Regions from separate parts of the Robertmurraya sp. FSL R5-0851 genome, predicted to be linked through region 1. Evidence: predicted binding sites of a transcription regulator. Region 1 holds the regulator's gene; the other holds the start of a gene.

Region 1 (4,433 bases):
TCTTCAAGTTCGATTTCTTTTGCAATCGTTACACCATCGTTTGTAATAAGTGGTGAACCGAATTTCTTTTCAAGAACCACGTTACGTCCTTTTGGTCCTAATGTTACTTTTACCGCATTTGCAAGTGCATCTACCCCACGAAGCATCGAGCGGCGTGCGTCTTCACTAAACTTAATTTCTTTAGCCATTGTAAAATACCCTCCTCGAGTTTTTTCAATCTATTCTGTCTTCGTTTAGTTTTTAAATAAGAAAATCTCTACTCTTATCCAAGAATAGCAAGAATATCGTTTTCACGTAGAATTAAGTACTCTTTTCCTTCGTACTTCACTTCTGTGCCAGCGTATTTTGAGAAGATAATGCGGTCGTCCACAGAAACTTCAAGAGCTACACGCTCACCGCTTTCAAGTACGCGGCCAGTGCCGACAGCAACTACTTTGCCTTCTTGAGGCTTCTCTTTAGCAGAGTCTGGTAGTACAATACCGCTTGCCGTTTTTTCTTCCGTTTCAACTAGCTCAATTACAATGCGATCACCTAGTGGCTTTAACAAGTGAAACAACCTCCTCAAATATATGAAAGATTTTTATTATTAGCACTCACTTAACTAGAGTGCTAACACAACTATTATATTAATGAATCTCTACCTTTTTTGCAAGCGAGAAACCGCTTTTTTTTATAAATTTTTTGTAAAAGTCCCCCCATAACTTGTTAATTGTACAACCTTACTAAGTATGTACTTTTCCACCTATTCTATCCATATAATGCTAAAATACGGACGATAATTCTTCTTATTTGATACAACCTGATGTTTACGAGTAGAATAACTATATTGGATGGAAAAGGAGACTTGTTTTGAAACGTGAATATTGGATTATATTAATTGCTTATATTGCTATGCAGCTTTCAAGCTTTATTGGTGTCCCTATCACCTCTCTGATACTAGAACTGATTGGTTTTGAAACCCATCACTCTCAAGGGTTCGCAGGGGTCACTTGGCTTGTCATAAGCTTTTCGCTCACACTTGTGATTGTCCTGATGTTGTTGCGTAATGAGATGGTAAACACAAATGAAGTAAGAAGCGGAGCCAGCTTAGGTCGATCGATCCTTTGGTCTATCACAGGTGTCTTTCTTGCCCTATTTGCCCAAGCCTTTGCTGCAAATATTGAACGTTTGATTGGTATTGATGTTGGTTCTGAAAATACGCAACAGATTCTACGCATCATTGAGTCCTTTCCTATTATGATTGTCGTGAGCTCAGTGATTGGTCCTATATTAGAAGAAATTGTTTTTCGTAAGATCATTTTTGGGGCTTTTTATAAGCGATTTAACTTTTTTCTATCAGCCTTGCTTAGCTCCGTTATTTTTTCTTTTGCCCATATGGAGCCGGAGCACACTCTACTTTATTCCGCAATGGGATTCACCTTTGCGTATTTGTATGTAAAAACCAATCGGATTCTCGTTCCGATCGTTGCTCACGTATCGATGAATACGTTCGTTGTTCTTGTGCAATCCGTATTTAAGGAAGACTTAGAAAAATTAATCAAACAAGCAGAACAAATGCAAAGCTTTATTGGAGGATTCTTCTTATGAGACAGTCACCTTTATTTTCAGGAATTATATACATCATCTTAGGTGCTCTGTTCACAGTGTTTGCCATACAGGACTTACAGCAAAATGGAGAGTGGGGCTTTTTCACCTACCTGCTTGTCTTGCTAGCGACCTTTGATATTGGTTCAGGCATTCGGATGATTCTTTTACATTTTAAAATTAAAGAGATCAAGAAAGAGCAAAAGAAATAGCCGCTCCACTAAGGGGCGGCTTACTGTTTATTCTTCTACCATTTCTTCATCCATTGAATAATGCTTTAAAAAGTACACCAGTGACTGTAACTCAATAGCCAGATCAATATGGTGAACCCTGATGGATGAGGGAACCGTTAATCGGGCCGGGGTAAAGTTTAAAATGCCTCTCACCGATCCTTGAACCATTCGATCGGTAATGGATTGTGCAACCGGTGCTGGAACCGTTAATATCGCGACCTGAATGTCTTCTTTTTCAATAACTTCTTCTAGATCATCCATATGGTAGACGGGCACTTCACCAATTTTTGTGCCTACCTTCTCTTCTATCACATCAAATGCAACCGCAATTTTGGTATTATTATTCTTTAAGAAGTTATAGTTTAAAAATGCTGTCCCAAGATTCCCGACCCCAATTAACGCAACCTTCGTTAATTCATCTTGGTCGAGTGTTTTACGGAAAAAGGATAATAAATAGTTTACATTGTAACCGTATCCCTTTTTACCTAAGGCTCCAAAGTATGAAAAATCTCTTCGGATTGTTGCAGAATCGACCTTCACCGCCTCACTTAGTTCAGCCGATGAAACGCGTTGCTTTCCTGATGAGTGTAAACTATTTAAAAAGCGATAATACAATGGTAGTCTTTTCGCCGTTGCTTGTGGGATTTTCATTGATTCATTACTCATCGTTCTTCCCCTACCTTCTACCTTTAACTAATATAGTCTCTCTTCTCTCTTAAAGTCACCGTTTTTACCACCTGTCTTTTCAACCAGGTATGTTTTCCCGATAACCATTCCTTTATCTACTGCTTTACACATATCATACACGGTAAGCGCGCAAACAGAAGCAGCTGTTAACGCTTCCATTTCTACACCTGTATTCCCTTTTGTCTTTACACTAGCAGAAATATGTAGAGTATGGCAATTGTTATCTGATTCCCAATCAAAAGAAATATCAACACCTGTGAGTGGAATAGGGTGACACATTGGAATAATATCCCATGTTTTTTTACTAGCCATAACAGCTGCAACCTGTGCGACTGCTAACACATCCCCCTTTTTCATTTGGTTATGTGTGATTCGATCATATATCTCTTGATTAACTGTGATACTAGAGTGGGCAATGGCCGTCCGTACCGTTTCGGGCTTATCACTCACATCTACCATTTTTGCTCTGCCTTCTTTATTAAAATGAGTGAACTCTGACATCTATTATACACCTCTTTCAAAATCATACACTATTTTCCTCATTTTGTGTGAAAACATTGTAACATAGTTCACAACTCATATCATTGCTCATCCGTATTGAATGCGATACACTAACCGTAGAAGTATAGAGGTGAAATCAATGATACTACTACAAGTAAACCAGCTTTCCAAGTCTTATGGGGCTGACCTTATTTTATCGAATATAAAACTAGAAGTTCAAACAAGAGACCGTATTGCCTTAGTAGGTAGAAACGGGGCCGGGAAATCTACATTACTCAAGATTATTGCCGGTCACCTTTCCTATGAATCAGGTGATTTAATCAAGCCCAAACATGTAACGATCGGGTACTTGGCTCAGAACACAGGTCTTGTTTCCGGATTATCCATTTGGGAAGAAATGCTTACCGTGTTTGAACATGTCATGAAACAAGAGCGGGAACTTCGTAAGCTTGAGGAAAAAATGGCTGATCCTACCGTATTTGAAGATGCTACTTTGTACGAGCGAACAATCAAGGAATATGACCATCTCCAAAATGAGTTTAAGGAGAATGGGGGCTACCAGTACGAGTCAGATATACGTTCTGTCCTACATGGCTTGAACTTCCACTCATTCGATTACTCTACGAAAATTGATAGCTTAAGTGGTGGCCAGAAAACTCGTTTAGCTCTTGCGAAGTTGTTATTAACCAAGCCTGATATTCTTATCTTGGACGAACCTACCAACCATTTAGATATCGATACGTTGTCTTGGCTAGAGCAATATCTTACTGGCTACTCAGGTGCCATCTTAATCGTATCCCACGATCGCTACTTTTTAGACAAAGTGGTCAATCAAGTGTACGAAATTTCTAGGAATCAAATCAGCAAATTCTCAGGAAACTACAGCTCTTATCTTGAACAAAAAGCCGAAAACTACGAGCGTGATCTCAAACAATACGAGAAACAACAAGATGAAATAGCCAAACTACAGGACTTTATTCAAAAAAATCTTGCTCGTGCATCGACCACCAAGCGAGCCCAAAGTAGAAGGAAGACGCTTGAGAGAATGCAAGTTATGGACAAACCTCTTGGAGATGAAAAGTCCGCCTCCTTCGGTTTTGATATTGAAAAGCAAAGTGGCAATGAAGTGTTAAATGTCCACTCCCTAGCAGTTGGTTATCATGATGAACGAATAGCTGAGGAACTTTCCCTCCGAATTACTAGAGGAGATTCCGTTGCCTTAGTTGGACCAAATGGGATTGGAAAATCAACCTTACTCAAAACCATCCAAGGTACGTTACAACCGTTAGAAGGACAAGTTCATTACGGCTCCAATGTTAGCATTGGCTATTATGACCAGGAACAAGCAGCTCTTACTTCAAACAAGCGAGTGTTAAATGAGCTTTGGGACGAATACCCTCTGAAAAGTGAAAAGGAAATCCGCACGGT
Region 2 (4,433 bases), 990 kb from region 1:
CGGTCATTGTTTTTGCTAGAAAAATACGCATTTATGCAAAAAAACGGGATCATGATTAGTCCAAAAAGAATAATAGAAGGCCTTGTAAATAAAGGGACTAGCAAAAAAAAGAAAGACGGTAACAGGTAGATCACTGTCCATTTTTTATACAAAGAGAGTTTTTTTCTTTTAAATAATAGCAACATCGGATATGTCGCCAAATATAGTAGTAACCAACCCACAAAGAAAGGGATATGCTGCCAAAGGAAGTTGGAAGCAATCACTCCTAACCAAAAAGGGATGATTAGCATTGCCCATGCACCATGCTGTTTAGGTAAAAATAATTTCATTGTCCTCACTCCTAGTGTTGTAGCTACTTATACTATAAAAGAATGAAGGATATTAGTAAGTGAATTGAATCACAGGGCAAAAAACTGCAAAGTACATTTACACTTTGCAGTTTCCTTGATTTCTTTGTTCATTTATATATTGTACAAGCCAGGTCATAATATCGTTTTCGTTCCAAATAGGAACGTTTGGATTTATATGTAATGGTTCTTGACTTACAAACGCCATCACATTCTCTAAACTTTTAAGAGCATCAAAATCTTCTTTATTTCGTAAAAGGACAATTTTGTGAAATCTTTCATTTTTATGCCCCTCTATTACGATCACCTCTGGATTCATGCTACATAAGATGTGAATCTGTTCTTGTATATTCCATTCATCCTTCTCTACTTGAATAAGAAGTCTTCCTTCTCCCTCAACTAACGAGGCAAAGGCACCAGATTGTATATGCTCCGATGAGTCCTTTTTTTCAACTACGTCAGGTTTGCCACCATGTCCATGATGCTTAATTGTAGCTACAAATATATTTTGATTGGATAGTTCTTGTAGTAGTTTTTTAACAAATGTTGTTTTTCCACTGTTTTGAAAACCGACTACTTGGACAATGACGGGGTCTACCACGGCCATTCGCTACCTTCATGATCTTCTAGCAGTAAGACATCAACAATCGTATGGGCTTCATACCCTCTTGTTCCACCTGGTAGGATAATAAATGAATTGGCCCCAGCCAAACTCATCACGATATTTGATTTGTCTACTCCACTAGGTGCAGCCACTAACTTCCCATCAGTGATTGTTAATTTGCTCCTCACAAATCGAGTAAATGGATTTGCTTTTGGAAAATCAACTTCTAGAACTGCCTTTTCCCTTCTTAAATGTGGCTTCGGACAGTTTAACATGGTACGTATAATTGGTCTCGCAAATAACTCAAATCCTACATAACATGCAGAAGGATTTCCAGATAACCCAAATAAAATTTTCCCATCTAAATGCGCTACAGTGGTAACACTTCCAGGTCTCATAGCTACTTTATTAAAAAGGACATCCGCCCCTAATTTTTTATAAATTTGAGGCAAATAATCGAAGTCTCCAACCGAGACACCACCTGTAGTAATCAATAAATCAACCTCTTCTATAGCACTCTCTATCGATTCATAGCATAATTCGAAATCATCAGGAAGTTTCCCGAAATACTTTACTTCGGCCCCAGAACGCTCGATTTGAGCAATGATCATATGGGTATTAGAGTTTCGAATTTTCCCCGGCTGTAATTCATCCTCTACCTCAAGCAGTTCTGTACCAGTAGCAAATAAGCCAATTATTGGTTTTTTAGCAACAGGTACTTCCTTATAACCAAATGTTGCTAACATCGCTTGAATCCCAGGATTGATTTTCGTTCCTCTTTTTACAAGGACTTCTCCCTTTTTTGCATCCTCCCCAGCGAAAGAAACATTATCTCCTGGTTTATAAGATCGCTTAATGGACATATATGGTTGTCCGTTTTTCTCACTCGTTTTGGCGAGTTCTAACATAACAACTGCGTCACAATTCATAGGCATTTGTGCTCCTGTCATGATACGAACTGCCTGAAATTCACCAATTTCCTTATTTGAAACGTATCCTGCACCAATATGATCAACCACTTCGAATTCAACTGGATTGGAAAGCGAAGCTTCAGCTGAATCAACCGAACGAATAGCAAAACCATCATAAGGAGAACGATTGAAGTGAGGAACATCTGACGTGGCGACTAAATCCTCTGAAAGGAATCGGCCATAACTCTCGTTTATGGAAACTAATTCTTGTTTGCCACATATTGAATGCGACATCACTTTTTTTACTGCTTCACCAACTTGTATCGGCGTTCTTTTTTCTACCAATTAAATCAACTCCTACATGGTAAGGTCGTATGTATGTGTAATTATAAACATTTAAATAACTATAAAACAGGACTAACATCACTTAAACCTTATTTTAGCACTTCCCCTAACAATTTGAAGAAAATAGAGAACATTTAATTTGAAAGTGTGATTCACATCACCTTAAAAGAAGACAAAATCATTTATTCTTAGTTTGTAAATAAAACGTATTTTTGGAGGGCAATTAAAATGACATATCCATTTCAAACTGACTCATTAGTAAAAGATATAGTAAATGAATTTCCAAAAGCAGCAGACGTGTTTAAGAGAAACCGAATTGATTTTTGCTGTGGTGGGAATATTCCTTTAGAAGAAGCTGCTTCTGAAAAATCAGTAAACGCTAATGAAATTATTCAAGAGCTTCAACAGCTTTTTGATACGTATAAAGGAACTAAAGAAGATGTAGCCGTATGGACAGATTCAGCATCTGACGTAATTATTAACCATGTGATTGAACAATATCATCGTCCGTTAGAAGAAGAACTCGCTAACTTAAGTCCTTACGTAACAAAGGTGGCAAAGGTACATGGTGGACATCGTCCAGAATTGTTAAAGGTATACGAACTATTTTACGAACTAAAGAAAGAATTGCTTGAACACACAGCAAAAGAAGAAGAACTCGTATTTCCAATGCTACAAAAGCTTGATACTACAACTGGCGAAACTCGTAGCGAAATGATTAAAGAAATAACCGAATTAGAAAAAGAACATGATCATGCTGGAGCTATTCTAAAGGAATTAAGAGACATTACATCCGACTTCCAACCACCAATGGATGCATGTGGTACGTACCGTCTGGTTTACAAAAGACTTGAATTATTAGAAGAACAAACATTTATGCACGTTCACCTTGAAAACAATATTTTGTTCCCTAGATACATTGCGTAAGAAAAACAAAAACTACTTCACCGCCATGAAGTAGTTTTTATTTATCCCCCTATATAGGACATTTCAATTTTCTTTCTATTAGCTATTGTTTCTTCCGTTCTTTCATCGGAATAACGATCATTTCTTCTATTCCAAATGTCAGTAATTCTTTGTTCGATTTCCGAATCAGACACACCATTTCTCATAAAGTCACGAATATCGTGTCCGTTCCCATTAAACAAACAGGTAAAGAGCTGTCCATTAGCAGAAAGTCTCGAACGAGTACAGCTAGAGCAAAACGACTCAGACACAGAAGTAATAAATCCGACATCTACGTTTGAATCCTTGTAGCGATATCGCTTTGCAACTTCTCCAAAATAATCTGGATCAACTGGCTCTAACAAATAATGCTCATTCAATCGTTCATAAATTTCCTTTTTGGTCACAACGTCATCCATTTTCCATCCGTTTGTACTACCCACATCCATGTATTCAATAAAACGGAGTTGAAGTCCATTATCTTTACAAAATTGTGCCATAGGAACAATCTCTTGATCATTTAATCCCTTTTTAACAACCATATTCAGTTTGACACCAAGCCCTGCTTTTTGGGCCGCTTGAATTCCTTCTATTACAGGTCCAGTTTTCACTCCACGACCATTAATCTCACCAAAAAGCTCGTCATTCAAACTATCAAGACTTACATTTACCCTCTTTAGACCAGCAGCCTTTAATTCCTCGGCATACTTTGGCAAAAGAACACCGTTCGTTGTTAAGCCAATATCTTTTAAGCCATTTATTTTAGAGAGCTTCTCAACTAGCAAAGGAAGCTGTTTTCGAAGGAGAGGCTCTCCACCTGTGAGACGTATTTTTTCCACTCCAAGTCCCACAAAAATATGAGCCAAACGCTCAATTTCTTCATAGCTAAGTAATTCTTTTTTAGGTAAAAAAGCAAAATCGGGACCGAATATCTCTGCTGGCATGCAGTACTGACACCGGAAATTGCATCGATCGATAACCGATATTCTTAAATCTCGTAACGGACGGTTTAATTGATCAGTAATTTTATTCATGATAATCAACTCCATCGCAAGAGTATCTTGCATGCATTGTAGTATATCTTATTATAACGGTAAATCACTTTACAACATAACTATTTTATTAAACGTGAACATATTGTTACATCATGGGTGAAGTTATTGACAACAATTCTTATTACCCTCATTGTAGATGATAGAATCATTACTGTCTAAAAAAGGGTGAATCAGGATGTCAGCAGTGGTAAAAGAGACTCATTCAATAGAGATAAAAGAACTTCTT

Evidence for each region. The regulator Rex, encoded in region 1, represses fermentation and respiration genes when NADH is low (regulators of the CRP and FNR family bind a similar motif). The targets are predictions, from matches to a motif close to TTGTGAAATATTTCACAA.
Region 2: a site for Rex is predicted at 2,241-2,258, ahead of ric (iron-sulfur cluster repair di-iron protein). Genes of this name have one in related genera too.

Annotation. Positions count from the first base shown of each region.
Region 1 covers NZ_JBBOOE010000001.1:264,649-269,081, reverse strand. The annotation lists gene groL (chaperonin GroEL) at 1-188, opposite strand, end outside; gene groES (co-chaperone GroES) at 263-547, opposite strand; gene MKX65_RS01500 (CPBP family glutamic-type intramembrane protease) at 850-1,587, shown strand; gene MKX65_RS01495 (YdiK family protein) at 1,584-1,796, shown strand; gene MKX65_RS01490 (redox-sensing transcriptional repressor Rex) at 1,824-2,483, opposite strand; gene moaC (cyclic pyranopterin monophosphate synthase MoaC) at 2,511-3,005, opposite strand; gene MKX65_RS01480 (ABC-F family ATP-binding cassette domain-containing protein) at 3,145-4,433, shown strand, end outside.
Region 2 covers NZ_JBBOOE010000001.1:1,253,296-1,257,728, reverse strand. The annotation lists gene MKX65_RS06505 (YwiC-like family protein) at 1-329, opposite strand, end outside; gene mobB (molybdopterin-guanine dinucleotide biosynthesis protein B) at 427-954, opposite strand; gene MKX65_RS06495 (molybdenum cofactor synthesis domain-containing protein) at 942-2,207, opposite strand; gene ric (iron-sulfur cluster repair di-iron protein) at 2,436-3,134, shown strand; gene moaA (GTP 3',8-cyclase MoaA) at 3,176-4,186, opposite strand; gene MKX65_RS06480 (Crp/Fnr family transcriptional regulator) at 4,383-4,433, shown strand, end outside.